One region of the Citrobacter sp. ANG330 genome, then DNA from elsewhere that is predicted to be linked to it. Evidence: predicted binding sites of a transcription regulator. Region 1 holds the regulator's gene; each other region holds the start of a gene.
The links. Region 1 encodes LexA, which represses DNA repair genes until DNA is damaged. Its sites were predicted from a motif close to TNCTGTATGTACATACAGNA; they were not measured.
Positions count from the first base shown of each region.

Region 2: the regulator LexA is predicted to act here: its motif matches at 1,435-1,454, upstream of metR (HTH-type transcriptional regulator MetR).
Region 3: the regulator LexA is predicted to act here: its motif matches at 1,922-1,941, upstream of dinB (DNA polymerase IV).

Region 1 is NZ_JASJUI010000009.1:58,494-62,742, forward strand. It holds gene plsB (glycerol-3-phosphate 1-O-acyltransferase PlsB) at 1-591, opposite strand, end outside; gene QNN88_RS18050 (diacylglycerol kinase) at 762-1,130, shown strand; gene lexA (transcriptional repressor LexA) at 1,253-1,861, shown strand; gene dinF (MATE family efflux transporter DinF) at 1,947-3,272, shown strand; gene QNN88_RS18065 (CsbD family protein) at 3,404-3,613, shown strand; gene zur (zinc uptake transcriptional repressor Zur) at 3,699-4,214, opposite strand.
Region 2 is NZ_JASJUI010000015.1:20,807-25,055, forward strand. It holds gene metE (5-methyltetrahydropteroyltriglutamate--homocysteine S-methyltransferase) at 1-1,282, opposite strand, end outside; gene metR (HTH-type transcriptional regulator MetR) at 1,518-2,471, shown strand; gene bioP (biotin transporter) at 2,359-3,258, opposite strand; gene yigL (sugar/pyridoxal phosphate phosphatase YigL) at 3,339-4,139, opposite strand; gene pldB (lysophospholipase L2) at 4,148-4,249, opposite strand, start outside.
Region 3 is NZ_JASJUI010000004.1:24,698-28,946, forward strand. It holds gene lpcA (D-sedoheptulose 7-phosphate isomerase) at 1-170, shown strand, start outside; gene QNN88_RS10970 (class II glutamine amidotransferase) at 216-983, shown strand; gene dpaA (peptidoglycan meso-diaminopimelic acid protein amidase) at 954-1,694, opposite strand; gene dinB (DNA polymerase IV) at 1,958-3,013, shown strand; gene pepD (cytosol nonspecific dipeptidase) at 3,132-4,249, opposite strand, start outside.

The DNA of each region.
Region 1 (4,249 bases):
GTGCATACGCGCCACGCGCGCCAGTTTCTGCGCGATGGTTTTATCCGTGCCGTGCTCATCGGCCATTCGGCGCAGAGAGACGGAAGGCGAGAAGCGGACAAAGCTGTCGCGGCCAAGCCAGGAGACGGCAAAGAACTTCTGTATGCCGTTAAGCATGCGCAGCGGCGGGTTCACTTCACCTTTTTCACGGCCCGGAGAGCGTCCAAACATCACCGATACCGGCACCATTTGCACATCCAGATCCGGGTTGCTGCGGTGCAGGTCGAGATAGTTATGGAACAGCTTGATGGACTCTTCTTTCGGCGTGTAATAAGTGAAGACACGCGGACCGCCGTGAATGAACACATAGCGCGGCAACTGTGTGCCATCGATCTCCAGCGGCTCTAACGGGTCGGGGAGATCGTGCGCCAGACATTGCGCTCGCAGGGTCAGCAAGTCCGCTTTGGAGTTGTACGGTAAAACGTACATAATTGGACGAGAGGTATCGAGTCCCAATTCCGGGGCAGGATCTGCCGGAATAGACTTACTTTTTACCAGTACGCTTAATGGTAAATTCAGGATTTTGTAGTAAATTCGTGGCCAGCCGGACATAAACGATGTAAAGCCTCTGGTTAATAATGCAATTGCGATGCAAGGATATCAGAAAGTCATGTGAATTTCTGGTGTATCCCGTCATACTTCGCGCCGCGTTGCCGTTACTCGAATCACATGAGTTAACAAGACAATGTCATTGACGCCAATAATGTAAAAAGGTTCTTTTAATGGCTAATAATACCACTGGATTCACCCGAATTATCAAAGCGGCAGGCTATTCCTGGAAAGGTTTTCGCGCCGCGTGGATTAACGAGGCGGCGTTCCGTCAGGAAAGCATAGCGGTGTTGTTGGCCGTGGCGGTCGCCTGCTGGCTGGATGTGGATGCCATTACGCGCGTACTGCTGATAGGCTCCGTCATGCTGGTCATGATTGTTGAAATTCTCAACAGCGCCATTGAGGCCGTGGTGGACCGTATCGGCTCTGATTATCACGAGCTCTCTGGTCGCGCTAAAGATATGGGATCGGCTGCGGTGCTGCTCTCAATCATTGTGGCGTTGATCACCTGGGGTCTCCTGCTGTGGTCACATTTTCGCTAAGGTTTTTCGACCCTGATTCCATAACCGGTTAAATCTGCTGTTGAATGTGCAGTTTGTGGTTCCAAAATCACCTTTAGCTGTATATACTCACAGCATAACTGTATATACACCCAGGGGGCGGAATGAAAGCGTTAACGGCCAGGCAACAAGAGGTGTTTGATCTCATTCGGGATCACATCAGCCAGACAGGTATGCCACCGACGCGTGCGGAGATCGCGCAGCGTTTGGGGTTCCGTTCCCCAAACGCGGCTGAAGAACACCTGAAAGCGCTGGCGCGTAAAGGTGCGATTGAAATCGTCTCTGGCGCTTCACGCGGCATTCGACTGTTGCAGGAAGAAGAAGAGGGCTTACCGCTCATCGGTCGCGTAGCGGCGGGTGAACCGCTGCTGGCACAGCAGCACATCGAAGGCCATTATCAGGTTGATCCGTCGCTGTTTAAGCCGAATGCCGATTTCCTGCTGCGCGTCAGCGGAATGTCGATGAAAGACATCGGCATTATGGATGGCGATTTGCTGGCGGTACACAAAACCCAGGACGTGCGTAACGGCCAGGTGGTGGTGGCGCGTATCGATGACGAAGTGACGGTCAAGCGCCTGAAAAAACAGGGCAATAAAGTAGAACTGCTGCCCGAAAACAGCGAATTTAAACCGATCCTGGTTGACCTTCGCGAACAGAATTTTACCATCGAAGGATTGGCCGTTGGCGTCATCCGTAATGGTGAATGGCTGTAGTATTTCTGTAGGCCGGATAAGGCGTTTACGCCGTTATCCGGCACTCTCACCACTCTCGTTATGACCTCTTCTCAGGCTCGTCTCCATGCCGTTTTTTGCTTCTGCTGACAAAGCACTCTGGCGCCTCGCCTTACCCATGATTTTCTCCAATATTACGGTTCCGTTGCTGGGACTGGTGGATACGGCGGTCATTGGACATCTGGACAGCCCCGTCTATCTCGGCGGTGTGGCAGTAGGCGCAACCGCAACCAGTTTTCTGTTCATGCTGTTGCTCTTTTTACGCATGAGCACTACCGGACTGACGGCGCAGGCGTTCGGTGCGAAGGATCCTCAGGCGCTGGCGCGTGCGCTGGTACAACCGCTGATTCTGGCGCTGGGCGCGGGAGCCTTGATTGCACTGTTTCGCACGCCGATTATTGACCTGGCGCTGCACATTGTCGGCGGTAGTGAAGCGGTGCTGGAGCAGGCCCGGCGGTTTCTGGCGATTCGCTGGCTGAGCGCTCCAGCCTCGCTGGCGAATCTGGTCCTGCTCGGCTGGTTACTGGGCGTACAGTATGCGCGTGCGCCGGTGATCCTGCTGGTTGTTGGCAATATCCTGAACATTGTGCTCGATCTCTGGCTGGTGATGGGGCTGCACATGAACGTGCAAGGGGCCGCACTGGCAACGGTGATCGCAGAATATGCGACGTTGCTGATCGGTCTGTTGATGGTACGTAAGGTGCTGCGTCTGCGCGGTGTTTCATTTTCCATGCTCAAACAGGCCTGGCGCGGGAATATTCGCCGGCTTCTGGCGCTCAATCGCGACATCATGCTGCGTTCGTTGCTTCTGCAACTCTGCTTTGGCGCTATCACTGTACTTGGCGCAAGGCTTGGCAGCGATATCATCGCCGTCAACGCCGTGCTCATGACGTTGCTGACGTTTACGGCTTATGCATTGGATGGCTTTGCCTACGCCGTGGAAGCGCATTCCGGCCAGGCTTATGGCGCTCGCGACGGCAGTCAGTTACTGGAAGTCTGGCGGGCGGCGTGCCGCCAGTCCGGCATTGTGGCGCTCCTGTTTTCACTGGTCTATCTGCTGGCGGGCGAACAGATTGTCGCGTTGCTCACCTCACTGCCGCAAATCCAGCAACTGGCCGATCGCTATCTGCTCTGGCAGGTGATTTTGCCTCTGGTCGGCGTCTGGTGCTATCTGCTGGATGGCATGTTTATCGGTGCCACGCGGGCGGCTGAAATGCGCAACAGCATGGCGGTAGCTGCTGCCGGATTTGCGCTGACGCTATTGGCGTTACCCGCGCTGGGGAATCATGGTTTGTGGCTGGCGCTGGCGGTATTTCTGGCGCTGCGTGGCCTCTCTTTAGCCTTCATCTGGCGGCGCCACTGGCGAAACGGCACCTGGTTTTCGGCAGCGTAACGGTTAAAAATTCTGAATAGTGAATCGAACCCAGAATCCCTGACTACACTTAATATCACGTCCAGCAGAAAACGTAACGACGTTGGATGATACAGACTCGCTATTCACAACCTAATGAAGAGGACTTTATGATGAATAAAGACGAAGCCGGTGGTAACTGGAAGCAACTCAAAGGTAAAGTGAAAGAGCAATGGGGCAAACTGACCGACGATGATATGACGGTCATTGAAGGTAAACGTGACCAACTGGTAGGTAAAATCCAGGAACGTTACGGCTACGCAAAAGATCAGGCGGAAAAAGAGGTCGGTGACTGGGAAACCCGTAACGACTACCGCTGGTAAATCGACTCCTGCCCGAAAAGTACAAGGATGTACTCCCCACTGTTTGCTTTAATGCTTTGAGCGGCAGCGTTTGCCGCTCAGATTGTTAGCGCGGTTTCTTTTTCACCTGAATGGTATGATCGTGCTGACACTCGTCAGGGTGACGACAAGCCTCAACTTCCACGCACGCTGAACATAATCCATGTGCTTCAATCACATTGTGGCGCAGGGCAAATCCCATCTTCGCCGCCAGCGTATGCATAATGTCTTCCACGCCTTCCGCACACTCTTCCTTCACTGCACCGCAGCGGTCGCAGATAAACATCGCAGAAGTATGGGTTGGCTGATCGAACAGATAGCACAAAACATAGCTGTTGGTGGATTCGACCTTATGTACAAACCCTTGTTCAAGCAGGAAATCCAGTGCGCGATAGACCGTTGGCGGCTTGGCCTGCGGTTCTGATTCACGCAGTAAATCCAGCAGATCGTAAGCGCTAATCGCCCCTTCTTGCAGGCTCATCAGACGCAACACTTCGAGGCGCTGTGGGGTCAGGCGCACATTGCGTTGCGCGCACAGTTTTTCAGCTTGCGCCAGCAACTCTTGCGTTGTGGTCTTTTCCATCAGGCACCTCGGATTGTGTGGGATAAGAAAACCCT
Region 2 (4,249 bases), on a different contig from region 1:
TCGGCCATGCAGGCAGGTTGAAGCGCGCACGCTGAGCTTCAGCCCGCACCTCGTACGGGTTCGCCCGCTGGCTGTCCTGTGCAGTGATGGCTGCCAGACGTTTTTCCACTGCTGCATTGTGCACACGACTTGAGTGGCGACGCGCCTGAATCGGTGCGCTCCATTCGGCGATGGCGGCGGTATCGCCGCTGTTCAGCGCATCGCGCAGCAGGGTCAGTTCACCACACTTTTGCAGGGCGAAGGCAAACCAGCTCTTCACTTCCGCATCCAGACGCGTTTCAACGCTCAGGTCGATTGGGCTGTGCAGCAGTGAGCAAGATGAGGCGACCCACAGATCGCGAAGGCCGACGATATCTTTAATCTGGGCATATTTTTCTGTCAGATCGGCACGCCAGACGTTGCGTCCATTGACCAGCCCAGCAGACAGCAACCAGTCGGCCGGCAGGCGTTTGTGCAGCGCTGTCACGTCATCGTTACCGTGGACCAGGTCAACGTGGAGTCCCTGTACCGGCAGCGCGGCAATAGTATCAAGGTTAGGCGTCACACCTTCGAAATAAGTGGTCAGCAGCAGTTTCACCTGCCCGGAAAGCGCATCATAGGCCGGTTTGAACGCGTCCAGCCACGCCTGCGGCAGTTCCAGCACCAGTGCCGGTTCGTCGATCTGCACCCACTCGATGCCGCGTTTTGCCAGCTCCGCCAGCACCTGCTGGTAAACCGGCAGAATGTCGTTGAGCAGGCTCAGGCGATCGAACGACTCGCCCTTCACTTTGCCCAGCCACAGATAAGTCACCGGCCCCAACAACACAGGTTTTACCTTGTGACCCAGCGCCAGCGCTTCGTCCACTTCATCCAGCAGTTGGGTCCAGGTCAGTTTGAACTGCTGACCTTTGACGAACTCCGGCACCATGTAGTGATAGTTGGTGTTAAACCACTTGGTCATTTCCGCCGCCGCCGCAGGTTCACCGGTCGGCGCACGACCGCGGCCAATACGGAACAGCGTGTCGATATCAACGGAACCGTCTTTGTTCTGATGACGAGCCGGGACGTTTCCGAGCAGCAGGCTGGTGGTCAGAACATGGTCGTACCAGGCAAAATCGCCGACCGGCAGAAGATCGATACCCGCCTGTTTTTGCTGATCCCAGTGGCGCGCACGCAGTTCGCGTCCCACCGCCAGCAGTTCTTCACGGGTCGCATTGCCTGCCCAGTAGCTTTCTTGCGCTTTTTTCAGCTCGCGACGCAGGCCAACGCGAGGGAAACCGAGGGTGTGATTCAGTATTGTCATTTTACTTCCTCTAATTATATGTAAATCCTATGGATTTTTAATTTAGGGAAGGCGGCAAATTTGCTCATCCCCGGGAGCTTACATCAGTAAGTGACCAGGGTGGGGAAACGCAGCCAACGCACCATAAATTTAAAATACGAAGGATTTTGGACGTCTGGATGTTTACACATCCATATTTGACAGTTACTGTATATTCCTCAAGCGCAATTTGTTCATGCCGAAGTGAAGGACTTTCATGATCGAGATTAAACACCTGAAAACTCTCCAGGCGTTGCGGAATACCGGGTCACTGGCCGCCGCCGCGGCGACGTTGCATCAGACCCAATCCGCCCTGTCTCACCAGTTCAGCGATCTGGAACAGCGCCTTGGCTTTCGGCTGTTTATCCGGAAAAGTCAGCCGCTGCGTTTTACGCCGCAGGGCGAGATTCTGTTACAACTGGCAAGCCAGGTGCTGCCGCAGATCAGCCGCGCGCTGCAGGCCTGTAATGAACCGCAGCAGACCCGCCTGCGCATCGCCATTGAATGTCACAGCTGTATTCAGTGGCTGACCCCGGCGCTGGAAAATTTCCGGGCAAACTGGCCGCAGGTAGAGATGGATTTCAAATCCGGCGTAACCTTTGATCCTCAGCCTGCGTTACAGCAGGACGAACTGGATCTGGTGATGACGTCTGACATTCTGCCGCGCAGCGGGCTGCACTATTCGCCGATGTTTGATTTTGAAGTCCGGCTGGTGCTGGCCCCCGAACATCCGCTGAGCAGCAAGACGCAGATCACGCCGGAAGATTTAGCCAGCGAAACGCTGCTGATCTATCCGGTACAGCGCAGTCGCCTGGATGTCTGGCGGCATTTTCTTCAGCCAGCAGGTATCAGTCCGTCTCTGAAAAGCGTGGATAATACGCTGCTGTTGATTCAGATGGTGGCTGCAAATATGGGTATTGCCGCCCTGCCGCATTGGGTTGTAGAGAGTTTTGAACGCCAGGGTCTGGTGGTCACCAGAACCCTGGGTGATGGCCTGTGGAGCCGCCTGTATGCCGCCGTGCGTGACGGTGAGCAGCGCCAGCCGGTGACGGAAGCGTTTATTCGATCGGCGCGCAATCACGCCTGCGATCATCTGCCGTTTGTACGGAGCGCGGAGCGACCCACTTTCGATGTACCCACAGTGAAGCCAGTATCACCAGCGCGCCTGTGATAAAGCTCGGCCAGTGGGGTTGTTGGTGCCAGATCGCCAGATTAACCAGCAGTCCCGCCGGTACATGCATGTTATTCATAATGCCCAGCGTGCCCGCATCGACCTGCGTGGCGCCGTAATTCCACATAAAGTAGCCGATCCCTGAAGCCGCAACGCCAAGGAACACCAGAATGCTCCACTGGAGTGGGGTTTCAGGCATTTTCTGCACATTGCCCAGCATGAACCAGGCAACGACTGCCACCAGAAACGCGCCGAGGTAAAACCATGCAAACGCGTTATGCTGCGGCATCGGGCGGGTCTCCATCAAACGTTTATACCCCACCATCCCGATGGCAAAACTGATGTTGGAAAGTTGCACCAGCAGCAGGCCCGTCCAGAAGTGATCGGTCACCTGATCATAGCGAATGATGCCGGCGCCAATCACCGCCAGCAACGCGCTGAACGCATACCCCCAGCGCAGCCGCCGCTGACTCATCACATCGTAAATTAACGTGATATAGAGCGGTGTCAGCACGGTAAACAACAGCAGCTCAGAGACGGTCAGGTAGAGATAAGCGTGGAAACTCAGCATATACATGACGCCAAGCTGCATCGCGCCCACCAGCATATACAGTCCAATCGTTTTCAGGCTGTGCCCACGGGTACGCAGGAAAGGCAGGAATACCAATGCCGCCAGGCCGACCCGAACCAGCACCGCAAAATAGCTGTCGACGTGCCCGGCGAGGTATTCGCCAAACAAACTGAAGGAGAAGGCCCACAGGATCGTGGTAATGATGAGTAACGCCACAATGGATATCTCTTAGAACAAGGAGTATCCATTGTAGCGGAGAGTCAGGTTGACAACTGACTAATTAACAAACACTCGTCTTAGCGTAAAAAGAGATCGCGAAGATAGTGTGGCACCGCATTGTCGGCGTTGATGCCAATCACTTCCAGTTCCGGATGCAAATCCTTCAGACGCTGGTGCGCATTGCCCATAATGCAACCTTTACCCGCCATCGACAGCATCTCAGCATCGTTCATGCCGTCACCAAAGGCGATGCAGTCTTTGAGGCTGTAGCCCATGGCTTTCGCAACCGCCTCCAGCGCATGGCCTTTTGAAACGCCGCCCGCCATCACTTCCAGGCAGGTGAGCGTGGAGAAACTGACATTCACGCGATCGCCCCAGCGTGCATTAATTGCCTGCTCCAGCGGCAGCAGCGCCTCGTGAGATTCGCAGGTAAAGAATACTTTACTGACGCCTTCCGGCTCCAGCAGACCCGGTTCAAACAAGGAGTAGTGAAACACCGCCTCTTTGAAGAAACGCATTTCATCCGGGCGATGGCGGTTCATAAACCATTCGTCATCACGATAGACGTTGGTCACGATATCCGGGTTGGCGTTCACCATGCCAAACAGATCGCTGGCAATATCGCGATCCAGATTGTGGGTAAACACCAGATTTCCGTCCATATCATGCACCCGCGCCCCGTTAGAGGTGATCATGTAAGACTTGATCTCCAGGTTATCGCGGATCTGTCCCACATCAATATGGTGACGGCCGGTCGCAAAGACGAAGTTAACGCCACGAGCAGTCAACAGTTTCAACGTCTCTTTCGCGTACGGGGACAGGGTATGGTCGGGAGAAAGCAGAGTGCCATCTAAATCAGACGCAACGACCTGATACATATAAAAATTCAACCTCTAAGCAAAGCGGTTTCCGCTGATGAGTTATGCTTGTTGAAAAAATCAACAATTGCGTGAAGCGCGACTGAGCGCATAGCGTCCTTTTCAAAAAG
Region 3 (4,249 bases), on a different contig from region 1:
AGGGGATGAAGGTCATCACCCTGACCGGTAAAGACGGCGGCAAAATGGCCGGTACGGCGGACATCGAAATCCGCGTTCCGCATTTCGGTTATGCTGATCGTATTCAGGAAATCCATATTAAAGTGATTCATATCCTGATTCAGCTGATCGAAAAAGAGATGATAAAGTAAGTCTTCGCCGGGGGTTTTTCGCCCCCGCAGTTGTGGAGGTGATGTATGTGCGAATTGCTCGGGATGAGCGCCAATGTGCCTACCGATATCTGCTTTAGTTTCACCGGGCTAGTGCAGCGTGGTGGAGGAACCGGGCCGCACAAAGACGGCTGGGGCATCACCTTCTATGAAGGCAAAGGTTGCCGCACGTTCAAAGATCCGCAACCCAGCTTTAATTCCCCTATTGCCAGACTGGTTCAGGATTACCCGATCAAATCCTGTTCCGTGATTGCCCATATTCGCCAGGCTAACCGGGGCGAAGTGGCGCTGGAAAACACCCATCCCTTTACGCGTGAACTGTGGGGACGCCACTGGACCTATGCGCACAACGGCCAGCTTTCAGGGTATAAGTCGCTGGAAACCGGCAATTTCCGCCCGGTCGGTGAAACCGACAGCGAAAAGGCGTTTTGCTGGTTGTTGCATAAACTCACCCAGCGCTACCCGCGCACGCCTGGCAACATGACGGCGGTATTCAGATACATCGCAACGCTGGCGGGCGTACTGCGTGAGAAAGGTGTGTTCAACATGCTGTTGTCTGACGGGCGTTACGTGATGGCATTCTGCTCGACGAATCTGTTCTGGATCACGCGCCGTGCGCCGTTTGGGGTCGCCACGTTGCTCGATCAGGATGTGGAGATCGATTTTCAGAAAGAGACCACACCGAACGATGTGGTCACCGTCATTGCGACGCAGCCGCTGACAGGCAATGAAACCTGGCAAAAGATTATGCCAGGCGAGTGGGCGTTATTTTGCCTCGGGGAGCGTGTAGTTTGACGCCAGCTGTGGCTGAACCACTTCATGACTCAACGGTTTGCTAACGACATAGCGGCCATCGACAACGGAAACGGTCGGTGGCTTGCGGGTCTGCTCGAAGTAATCGTATCCCGGTTTTAACTGCGACCAGAACTCTTTGTAATACGAATACTTGTGGCGTTGCATATTGGCGTCGGTCATACGGAAGGGATAAATGCTGACCTGAACGTTTGGCTGTCCGAACACCAGCGCACCGGTGACAAACTGGAAAATCTCATCAATACCGCTGTCGGTCATGGCGTAACAGCCAACGGACACACAGGCACCGTGAATCATCAGGTATTTACCTTCATAGCCGTGGGCGCGGTCATAGGCGTTCGGGAAGCCAATATTAATGGCTTTATAGAAGCGGCTATCGGGTTTGAGCTGGCTACGCTGGACGTTGTAGAAACCTTCCGGGCTTTTAAAATCGCCCTGGCGCTGTTTCGGTCCTAAGCCGCCGGAGTAATTACAAATCTTGTAGCTGTCGAGAAGTTGATACTGTTCGCCCATCTTGACATAGAGATCAAGCGTGCGCTCTTCTTTGAAGATCTGAATATAGACAGGGGATCCCATTAATTGCTGCTTATACTCTTTGCTGATCGGTGTTGTAGAGCTATTGCTACTCAGCAAGCCGGCGAATGACACGCACGGAATCAAAAGCATCGCAATAAACAATGCGATTTTACGCATACTGCTTGTTCCTTGATAAAACGATTACCCACGCCAGAACGGCAAAAACTGCACCCAAAATCGGACGAATCTGGATTTAGAGCGCTCACATTAACACCACGACATTTTTTCGCAAGTCCCTCGTGGTGCGTTTACAATTTATACTAAAACGAGCCCGGATATTTCTTTGTCGCAACCCGTCGCGATTTACTTTAACGCGTTCTCATCGGCTTCCTATTGCAGAATAACACTGTATACTTAAACAGTATTTCGGGAGGTGGGTGATGCGTAAAATCATACATGTTGATATGGACTGTTTTTTCGCCGCGGTTGAGATGCGTGACAACCCGGCGCTACGCGACATCCCTATAGCCATTGGCGGCAGCCGTGAGCGCAGAGGCGTCATCAGCACCGCCAACTATCCTGCCCGTAAATTTGGCGTGCGTAGCGCGATGCCGACCGGTATGGCGCTGAAACTGTGTCCGCATCTCACCTTACTACCGGGCCGTTATGAGGCCTACAAAGAGGCCTCCCGCCAAATTCAGTCTATCTTCGCCCGCTATACCTCATTGATTGAGCCGCTGTCGCTGGACGAGGCGTATCTGGATGTCACGGACAGTCGCCATTGTCATGGTTCAGCCACGCTTATCGCTCAGGAGATCCGTCAGACGATATTCAACGAGCTGCAACTTACCGCCTCGGCGGGCGTGGCGCCGGTGAAGTTTCTGGCCAAAATCGCCTCCGATCTGAATAAACCCAACGGACAATATGTCATCACCCCGGAGAATGTGCCAGCGTTCCTCAGTACGTTACCGCTGGGGAAAATTCCCGGTGTCGGCAAAGTGTCTGCGGCGAAGCTCGAAAGTCTGGGGCTGCGCACCTGCGGCGATGTGCAGCAGTTCGATCTGGCGACCTTACTGAAACGCTTTGGCAAATTTGGCCGGGTGCTCTGGGAGCGTTGTCAGGGGATCGACGAGCGGGACGTCAATAATGAACGCTTACGTAAGTCGGTCGGCGTTGAACGTACGATGGCAGAAGATATTCATCACTGGTCCGACTGTGAGGCGATCATTGAACAGTTATATCCTGAACTTGAACGGCGGCTGGCAAAAGTTAAACCTGATTTATGTATTGCTCGCCAGGGCGTAAAGCTCAAGTTCAATGACTTTCAGCAAACCACCCAGGAACACGTCTGGCCGAAGCTGAATAAAGAAGACCTGATTTCGACTGCGCGTAAAACCTGGAATGAGCGGCGGGCAGGGCGGGGCGTAAGACTGGTGGGGCTGCACGTTACGCTGCTCGATCCGCAACTGGAACGGCAGCTTCTGTTGGGGCTATAAATAACAAACTGCCGGATGGCGTTTCACTTATCCGGCCTACAACGCTGCTGAGTGTTCGTAGGCCGGATAAGGCGCAACGCGCCGCCATCCGGCATTTTTATAGCACCACAGCTGTGACTTACTTCGTCGGAATCGCTTTCAGCAGTTCGGTCAGAAGCGTCCAGTAATGACCGACGCTTTCGATGTGAACCTGTTCATCCGGGGAGTGTGGACCAGTAATAGTTGGCCCAATAGAAACCATATCCATCTCCGGATACGGTTTTTTAAACAGTCCGCACTCCAGACCCGCGTGGATAATCTGGATGTTCGGCGTCTTGTTGAACAGACGCTGATAGGTTTCGCGCACCAGATGCATCACCGGTGAGTTCGCATCCGGCTGCCAGCCTGGGTAGCCGCCTTTCGCTTCGGTTTTCGCACCCGCCAGTTTGCCCAGTGAATCCAGCATGCTGACAACATAATCCTTGCCGGTGTCGATCAGCGAACGGATCAGACAGTGGATTTCAACGTTGTCGTCGGTCATAGTGACCACACCCACGTTCAGTGAGGTTTCAACCACGCCTTTTGCCACGTCGGAATTGCGGATCACCCCGTTTGGCGTGGCGTTCAGCAGACGGATAAAGCCGTCGCGAGACGGTGTAGTCAGCGCGGGTTTATCGTTAGCGGTGCTTTCCAGCAGAACCACCAGGTTTTTCTCTTTTTCGGCCAGTTCGTTTTTCAGGATGTCCTGATAAGTATTGACCTGAGCTTTTAACTGTTCGACGTTTTCCGCTGCGACAGCAACGGTGGCAAAGGCTTCACGCGGAATGGCGTTGCGCAGCGTGCCGCCGTTGAAATCAACCAGACGCAGATCCAACTCTTCAGCATGACCGGCCAGGAAGCGTGCCAGCAGTTTATTGGCATTGCCGAGGCCGACGTGGATTTCGCCACCAGAATGACCGCCTTTCAGACCTTTCAGCGTCAGTTTAAAACTCTGGAAACCCGCCGGAACAGCTTCTCGGGTCAGCGGCAGATTTGAGGTGAAGTCGATCCCCCCTGCGCAACCCATGTAGATCTCACCCTCTTCTTCAGAGTCGGTGTTGATCAGAATATCCGCCTGCAGCCAGTTGGCCTGCAGACCAAACGCGCCGTCCATACCTGCTTCTTCAGTCATGGTCAGCAGCACTTCCAGCGGGCCGTGAACGACGCTGTCGTCAGCCAGCACAGCCAGCGCGGAAGCCATCCCGATACCGTTATCGG